2 regions of the Gordonia sp. NPDC057258 genome follow, and region 1 is predicted to be linked to the other one. Evidence: riboswitches for the same ligand, from Rfam matches in the RefSeq annotation. Region 1 holds a riboswitch; the other holds the start of a gene.

Evidence for each region. A riboswitch is a leader RNA that binds a small molecule or an ion and turns the genes downstream of it on or off. The one in region 1 is predicted to bind cyclic di-AMP.
Region 2: it holds a riboswitch for cyclic di-AMP, as region 1 does, so the genes downstream of both, ACFUEJ_RS04175 (transglycosylase family protein) here and ACFUEJ_RS06045 (C40 family peptidase) in region 1, are expected to answer to the same signal.

The regions. Positions count from the first base shown of each region.
Region 1 covers NZ_JBHUXZ010000005.1:143,712-147,914, forward strand. The annotation lists gene ACFUEJ_RS06040 (NlpC/P60 family protein) at 1-872, opposite strand, end outside; gene ACFUEJ_RS06045 (C40 family peptidase) at 1,103-1,789, opposite strand; cyclic di-AMP (ydaO/yuaA leader) riboswitch at 1,806-2,037, opposite strand; gene ACFUEJ_RS06050 (DEDD exonuclease domain-containing protein) at 2,621-4,203, shown strand, end outside.
Region 2 covers NZ_JBHUXZ010000003.1:190,890-195,092, reverse strand. The annotation lists gene ACFUEJ_RS04195 (hypothetical protein) at 1-54, shown strand, start outside; gene moaC (cyclic pyranopterin monophosphate synthase MoaC) at 60-611, shown strand; gene ACFUEJ_RS04185 (molybdenum cofactor biosynthesis protein B) at 604-1,095, shown strand; gene ACFUEJ_RS04180 (molybdenum cofactor biosynthesis protein MoaE) at 1,092-1,538, shown strand; gene ACFUEJ_RS04175 (transglycosylase family protein) at 1,668-2,288, opposite strand; cyclic di-AMP (ydaO/yuaA leader) riboswitch at 2,295-2,511, opposite strand; gene ACFUEJ_RS04170 (MoaD/ThiS family protein) at 2,737-2,985, opposite strand; gene moaA (GTP 3',8-cyclase MoaA) at 2,997-4,085, opposite strand; gene ACFUEJ_RS04160 (flavin reductase family protein) at 4,099-4,203, opposite strand, start outside.

The sequences.
Region 1 (4,203 bases):
TTCTCGACCGGCTGACCGCCGGCCATCTGCGCCTGGCTCGATCGCGGGATGGTCTTGCCGGCCTGCCGGAACGCCCACACCATGAGTCCCGAGCAGTCGAACGAATTCGGTCCGGTGGCGCCCCACACGTAGGGGTCACCGATCCGGGTGAGGGCGGCGTGGGTGGCGATCAGTCCGGCGGCGGTGCCCTTGGGCACCAGTCGCGGATCGAAGTCGAAGGTCGGACCGCGCAGAGCCGCCAACTGCTTGCCGGTCATCGACTTGTAGATCGACCGGATCTGGATCGCCTGGAGCTGCAGGTCGGCTTGCTTCGTCTGGAGGTCACCACGGACCCGTTCGGCGCGGGAGACCGCCTCGGAGGCGGCCACCGCCGTGCGCTCGGCATCCTTCTTCGCGACAGCGGTCCTGGCCCGTACCTTCTTGATCGCGGTCAGGTCCACCGACGCCTGACGCGAGATCATGTCGAGACCCGACATCTGGTCCAGGAGCGCCTGCGGGGAGTCGCTGACCATCACGGCGTACAGTCCGCTGACCCGCGCGCCCTGATAGCTGGCGCGGACGATCGCGTCGACTCGGTTCTGGTGCACGGCGAGCTGGGCGCGGCTGGTGTCCAGCGTCTGCTGCGCCTCGGCCGCGGCTTTCTTGGCCGCCGCCACGATGCCGCGCTGCTTGTCGTACTCGATCTTGGCGTTGTGCATCGCCTCGGTGGTCTTCTCCGCGTCGATGCCCAGTTGCTTGTAGCGGTCGAGCAGCTGATCGGCCGAGCGCGCGGGCACCGCACGGGCGTCCCCGACGCCGCCGGCGACGGTCGGTGCCAGAACGGCGAACGCCGACAGGACACAGAGCGCCACCATCAGCGGACCCGAACGCATCCTCGGCCGCATCGCGCGACCACGCCCCTCCCCGATCAGCACGGTCTACTCACTCCCTCGTGTGTGCTCGTCGATCCCTGAGCATCCCGGGCCCCTGCACCCGTACCCCGCGTCCCGTCGACCACCCTAGGCGGCCGACCGGCCCCCGGGACTGGTTCGGGCGGATCGCAATCCACGCGATCCGCCCGTCCAGAGACCTTCGTGCTCAGTCTGTTCGTGTTCAGTTGTCGTCAGTACCGACGGATGCCCGTCAGGGTCCACTCCTTGACGGCGTCGCGCTTGACCGGCGTGCCGTAGTTGGACGAGTGGACGAACTGACCGTTGCCGACGTAGATGCCGGCGTGGCCGCCACCGTTGAAGATCATGACGTCGCCGGGCTTGGCCTCGGAGTACGACACCGCGCGTCCGCCGCCGAGCTGGCCGTAGCTGTCGCGCGGGATGTTCTTGCCGGCCTGCTTGTAGGACCAGTAGATGAGGCCCGAGCAGTCGAATGCGTTGGGGCCGGCGGAGCCGTAGGAGTACGGCGCACCGATCTTGCTCTCGGCGGCCTTTACCGCCTTCTGACCGGCGGTCAGCTGCGGCTGGCCCAGGGGCGCGCCGCCACCCTGCGGGCGGAACTGCTGCGGGATCTGCTCCGGCGCGATACCCGGCACGGTGAACTGCCCCAGGTTGGGGATCTCGACCGTGGCGGCGGGCGACTTCTTCACCGGCGTGGCCTCAGGCGCGGGCTTGGCCTCCGGGGCCTTCGCGCCGGGCAGGGCCGGGATCTCGAAAGTGCCCAGCGGGGTGTGGACCGGGGCGGCGAGAGCAGGGCCGGCGGCTGCGGCGAGCGAACCGAGTGTGATCGATCCAGCGATCACCGCCTTCTTGGCGACCGTGCTGCCACGATTGGGCTGTTCCAAACGATGTTTGGCCACGAAGCGAGTTCTCCTTCAGATCTTCCTCTACCGCCGACCGAGTTAGCTGTCGGGTTCGGGCCGGAAGAGTGGCCCTACACGTTTTCGCGCATGAGGTATCCACTGGACACTCATGCATGGCAACGCGATTCACCCCGATTCGGATCGGTTTCGACCGAGTCGCATCAGTGGTGATGCGCTCCGACGAGCCCGTCCGAAGGTTGTGGTTCCCCGGTTCGCCCGCGAGGGCGATTGAGCGGTGACTACTGCGGACCACTTCTGTTGAAGCGGGACGCTCCGCAAAGGTCTCAGAAAGGTTACGAAATCGGATGCGCTCTGTCCACTAAGCGACAGACAGCCAAACCTCGGCCGCTTCTCAGCCTGCCCTGAGGACGGTCACAGAAGCGCGTCGATCCGGCGCCTGAACTGCGGTTTTGGCTGATCTTGCAGATCGTGCAGCGCCGCTGGTCACCATTGCAGCAGCCTGCAGAACGTCGATGGCGAGGTCCAGTTCGGCATCCGCGTCCGAGGTGGCCGCCGTTACCGAACCTCCACCTTCGTGGGACATATCGTCCCAGCTCGGACCACCAAACAGCACTGTCATCATGCACCCGTCGCAAGCGACGGGACGAGCCGGGCAGCGCGCACAATCGACGTACATAATGTGATCTCCATCTCATCTGGCGAGGGTGGGCCGCGTCGGCCCCGTTACGGGTCGTTGTGACCGTGAGAAGACCGCATTTCTCACGTCCAGGTGGAGACTAGGGGCGCCCACCGACAAGTCCGTCGAACAGCGATCGACACAGCAGTCACACGGGTCACACGACACGATGTCGGAGCGTCGCGGTCGCGATGTCGGTGGATCGAACTAGTGTTCGCCGGGTGACGCAGACCAGCGTGGACGGCTCGCCCGCGGGGCAGCTCACCTTCGCCGACCTGGAGGCCGCCGACCAGGGGGCCACGGGTGAGACGTCGAACGAGTTCAGCGACCGGTCGCTCTTCGAGACGACCCTCGTCGTCGTCGACCTCGAGACCACCGGGTCCGACCCGGTCCGCGACCGGATCACCGAGATCGGCGCGGTCAAGATCCGCGGCGGCGAGGTGGTCGGCGAGTTCGCCACGCTGGTCGACCCCGGCCGGCCGATCCCCCCGCAGATCGTGACCCTCACCGGCATCACCACCGCGATGCTGACCGACGCCCCCCGGATCGAGTCGGTGCTGCCGTCGTTCTTCGAGTTCGCCCGCGGCTCGATCCTGGTGGCCCACAACGCTCGTTTCGACATGGGTTTCCTCCGGCAGAACGCGATCCGGCTCCACCTGCCGTGGACGTTCAGCCTCAGCCTGTGCACGGTGACCATGGCCCGGCGCATCCTCAGCCGTGACGAGGCGCCGACGGTCAAGCTCAGCGCGCTCGCCGACCTGTTCGACGTCTCCGTGCGGCCCACCCACCGGGCGCTCGACGATGCGCGCGCCACGGTGGAGGTCTTCCACCGGCTCCTCGAGCGCGTCGGCAATCAGGGCATCGCGACAGTCGGCGACCTGACGTCGTATCTCCCGAAGACCGACCCGCGCCTGCGCGCCAAACGCGCACTCGCCGACCATGTCCCGGCCCGTCCCGGGGTGTACCTGTTCCGCGGCCCGTCGAACGAGGTCCTCTACGTGGGCACCGCGGTGGACCTCCGCCGCCGGGTCCGGTCGTACTTCAGTGGCAACGACCCGCGCCGCCGCATCGCGGAGATGGTGCTCCTCGCCCAACGGGTCGACGTCGTGGAGTGTTCCCACGCCCTGGAGGCCGCCGTCCGCGAACTCCGGCTCCTCGGCGCGCACGCACCGGCGTACAACCGACGATCGACCCAGCCGCACAAGGGTTGGTGGGTGACCCTGACCGAGGAACGCTTCCCCCGGCTCAAGGTCAGCCGAACACCCACCGACGAGTCGATCGGCCCGGTGGGCAACCGCAACAACGCGGCGACCGTCGCCGACGTGATCTCGGCGGCCGCCGGTCTGCGCACGTGCACGACACGGCTCGGCGCGACGGGCTACCACTGGTGTCCCGAGGCCGATGGGAGGCGGCGGCCGGGGTCCTGCCGGGCGGCCACGGCGCAGCCGCAGACGGTGCCGGACTACTCTCCCCGGGTCACCGCGGCCCGCCGGCTCATGCGAGGTGAGGCCGACGAACTCCTCGACGGCCTCACCGCGCGCCTCACCGACCTTGCCCAGGCCCACATGTTCGAGACCGCGGCGCGGCATCGGGACCGTCTCGCGCTCACGATCGACGCCCTCGCCCGCTGCCAGCGACTGGCCGCGCTGTGCGCGATCGCCGAGATCGTGGTCGCCCGGCCCGACGGTGAACGCGGCTGGCAGTTCGCGGTCATCCGGTACGGACGGCTCGCCGCCGCCGGGCGCGCTCGACGCGGAGTCTCGCCCATGCCCGT
Region 2 (4,203 bases), on a different contig from region 1:
CTTCCGGTCGACGACCTGCCGTTCGTGCAGTCGAAGACCATCGTCAACCGCTGACGTCGATGCCGCCCACCGGGACTGACGAAGGTGGGTCGGACGCCCGGGACACCGGGCCGGCCGGCGGCTCCCGGCTGAGTCATCTGGACGAGTCCGGAACGGCCCGCATGGTCGACGTCGGCGCCAAGCCGACGACGAAGCGTCGCGCCGTCGCTGCCGGCACGTTCCGCACCACCGCCGAGGTGATCGGTCTCCTCAGCGAGTCGCGGCTGCCCAAAGGAGATGTGCTGGCCACGGCGCGCATCGCCGGGATCATGGCGGCCAAACGCACCGACGAGCTGATCCCGCTGTGCCATCAGCTGGCGTTGTCGTCGGTGGAGGTCGACTTCGCGATCGGCGCCGACACGATCGAGGTCACCGCGACCGTGGCCACCTCCGGCCAGACGGGTGTGGAGATGGAGGCGTTGACAGCGGTCGCAGTCGCCGGGCTGACACTCCACGACATGGTCAAGGCCGTCGACCGACGGGCGCAGATGGACGGCATCCGCCTGCTGGCCAAGACCGGCGGCAAATCCGGCGACTGGTACCGCGAGCCGTCTGACCCGGCTCATGACTGACCGGAATCCTTCCCGCGTCGCGCGCGTCGTCGTCGCGTCGAACCGCGCCAGCAGCGGTGTCTACGAAGACCGGTCCGGACCGATCATCGAGGCATGGCTGGTCGAGCAGGGCTTCACCGTCGACGAGTGCGACGTCGTCGCCGACGGCCCGCCGGTCGGCGAGGCCCTCCGCGCCGCGATCTACGCCGAGGTCGACCTCGTCATCACCACGGGCGGAACGGGTTTGACGCCCACGGACCGGACTCCGGAACAGACCCGCCCGCTCCTCGACGTCGAGATCCCGGGTCTGGCCGACGCCATCAGGTCGGCCGGGCTGCCGACGGTGCCCGCCGCGGTCCTCTCGCGCGGACTCGCCGGAATCGCCGGGACGACCCTCGTCGTGAACCTGCCCGGTTCGACCGGCGGGGTCCGCGACGGGCTCGGCGTCCTCGCGGGGGTCGTCCACCACGCGCTCGATCAGATCCGCGGAGGCGACCACCGATGACCCGAGAGGCCGGCCCGCACGTGGTGCACACCGCCGTCGTCGACGAGCCGATCACGCTGGCCGACCACGAGGCGATGGTCATCGACGCCGCCGACGGCAAAGCCGGTGCGGTGGTCGGGTTCGTGGGCGCGGTCCGCGACCACGACGGCGGCCGCACCGTGACCGCCCTGCATTATTCGGGGCACCCGACGGCGACGAAGGTCCTGGCCGAGGTCGTCGCGGAGGTCTCCGCGGTCGACGGGGTGCGCGCGGTCGCGGTGTCCCACCGGGTCGGCGACCTCGTGATCGGCGACATCGCGTTCGTGGTCGCGGTGGCGGCCGACCATCGTCGAGCGGCGTTCGAGACCTGCTCGCGCCTCGTCGACGAGGTCAAGGCCCGGCTACCGGTCTGGAAACACCAGTTCTTCGACGACGGCACCGACGAGTGGGTCAACTCGGCCTGACTCCGCCCCACTGGTTGAGCTGACCCCCCGCTGGTTGAGCTTGTCGAAACCAATGGAAAAGGGCCCCGCACGGATGGTTCATCGTGCGGGGCCCTTCGTCTGGGTCCCAGATCAGGCGTCGAGCGGCGATCAGGGGTTGGGCAGCAGGTGCTTGTTGTCGTTGAACAGCTTGATCTGATCCTGGTTCAGCGTGACGCCGCTGTCCTTGGCCGCCTGCCAGAGGTTCTTGATCTCGGGGCTGACGCCGGCCTCGGTGAGGGCGTCGGTGACCTGGTTGGCGACGTCCTCGGTGGTCTTCGCGAGGTCGACGCTGCCGTTGCCGCCGGGGAGCACCGGGGCGATCTCACGCGGGGTGTCGGTCGGCGCGCTGCGCGGGGTCGAGCCCGACAGGCCGGTGCCACAGGTGGGCCAGGCGCCCTTGCCCTGCGAACCGAGCACACGCTCGGCGACGACGATCTGCTCCTCGCGGGAGGCCTGATCGGCGGTCGGGGCGAACTCGCCGCCGCCGTGGCCGGTCCAGGTGCTCGGGGAGAACTGCAGGCCGCCGTGGTAGCCGTTGCCAGTCGCGATGGCCCAGTTGCCACCGGATTCGCACTGCGCGACCTGGTTCCACTCGGCGTCGGTGGCCGCATTGGCGGTACCGGTGCCCAGAAGGGCTGCTCCGCCGCCGAGGACCGCGCCGGTGAGGGCGACCTTGGTGATGGTCTTGGCGGCCGTGCTGGTCGTCTGCTTGCGATGACGTCCGGACATGTCTGTGTTTCCTCTCTCCACGCGCCTACGAAGTCAGCTGTCGGGTTCGAGCGAGAGGTGCTCGGTCTCGGGTCGTCGTGGTGGTCGCCGCGACTTCCGGGACTTAACCCCGAGGACACCTGGTGTGGTGCCCGGTCTCAGGGGATGAGGTTGGGTCCCCCGTCCTCGTTCCTAGATTGCTTGTCGTTCCCACCGGCGGAACGAGGCTCGGCGCGGCCGGTGGGACGTTATGTCTTGGTTGCTGTGTCGTGACCTCCGAGGAGGACGCTTCGAACAGTACGTCGTTCGTTGGACTGAATCACCTGCTTGGACGCAAGCGATTTTCGGCCCGGATCCGGGTCTTCCGACCCACTTCGGCCGTCATCCCAGTTCAACGGGTTAGTGGCCGTCCCGTGCCCATCCTGTTACCGCGCCGTGATGTGACCAAGGTCACAAGCCGGGTGTGGCGTCAGCCACCGGCAAACGGGGGGAGGACGTCGAGTGTCGCGCACGTGCCGAGCGCACGCGTCCGATCGGAGAACGCGATCTCGTCGCGCAGATACGAGCAGCGTTCGAGAACCGTGGCGAGGGACGGGTTTCCGGCGGCGAGCATGCCCTCGAGGGCGCCGAGCGGGGTCGACGGGTCGACGTCGATCACCTTCTCCTCGGCACCGGCGGCGGCGCGCGCGGCCGCGAAGAAACGAACTGTGAGCTGCATCGGACGCGAGCCTAGCCGCCGATCGCCGACATCGGCCGATCCGGTTGGGTGAAGCCCGCCGCGTTCACTTCGTGGCCCGCCGCTTTCGCCCACATGTTCGCGCGCCACAGGCGCGCGAGGGCGGCGTCGATCTCGTCGCCGGGGAGGGTGCGCAGCGCGTGCCGCACGTCGGTTTCCGACGTCGCGAACAGGCAGTTGCGCAGTGATCCGTCCGCGGTGAGCCGGGTGCGGTCGCAGTCCCCGCAGAACGGCCGGGTGACCGACGCGATCACCCCGACGCGTGCCGGGCCGTGCGCGCCGCGGTGGCCGTCGACGAGCCACGTGGCGGCCGGCGCGCTCCCACGTGGCGTGGGGTCGGGCAGCAGGGTGAACCGCTTCCGCAGGGTCGCGAGGATCTCGTGTGCGGTCACCATCTGTGCTCGCTGCCACGCATGGTCGGCGTCGAGTGGCATCTGTTCGATGATCCGCAGCTCGTAACCGTGCTCGAGACAGTAGGCGAGCAGGTCGGGGACTCCGGGTAGATCGCCACGGTCGGGCACCACGGCGTTGACCTTGACCGGGTCGAGCCCGGCGCGGCGCGCCGCCGCCAGGCCGTCGAGCACATCCGTCAGACGGTCCCGGCGCGTGATCTCGGCGAAGCGGACCGGGTCGATGGTGTCCAGCGAGACGTTGATGCGGTCGAGGCCGGCCTCGACCAGTCCGTCGACCCGCCGGGGCAGACCGAGTCCGTTCGTCGTCATCGCGATCTCGGGTGACTGCGGGAGGCCCGCGACGGCGGCGATGACGTCCTCGAGGTCGCGGCGCAACAGTGGTTCGCCGCCGGTGAACCGGATGCGCTCGATCCCCAGGTCGCGCACCGCCACCGTCAGCACCCGGATCAGTTCGTCGGTGGACAGCACCTGGTCGGTGGGCATCCAGTCGAGGCCCTCGGCCGGCATGCAGTACGAGCACCGAAGATTGCAGCGGTCGGTGACCGAGACCCGGAGATCCTTGGCGACCCGACCGAAGGTGTCGAGCAACGGCCCGTCGGTGGGCGCGTCGGAGGTCGCTGCTTCCCGCGGGGAGCGGGGCAGCGGCAGTCCGAGGCCGACCGTGCTCATGGTGCTGGGCGACTCACTTCCGGGTCGGGTCCGCGCGCGCCTCCAGGGCGCGGAAGGTGCTGGCGTGGAAGACCAGGGGCTCGATGTCGGGATCGGCGCGCAAGGTCTCGATCTCCAG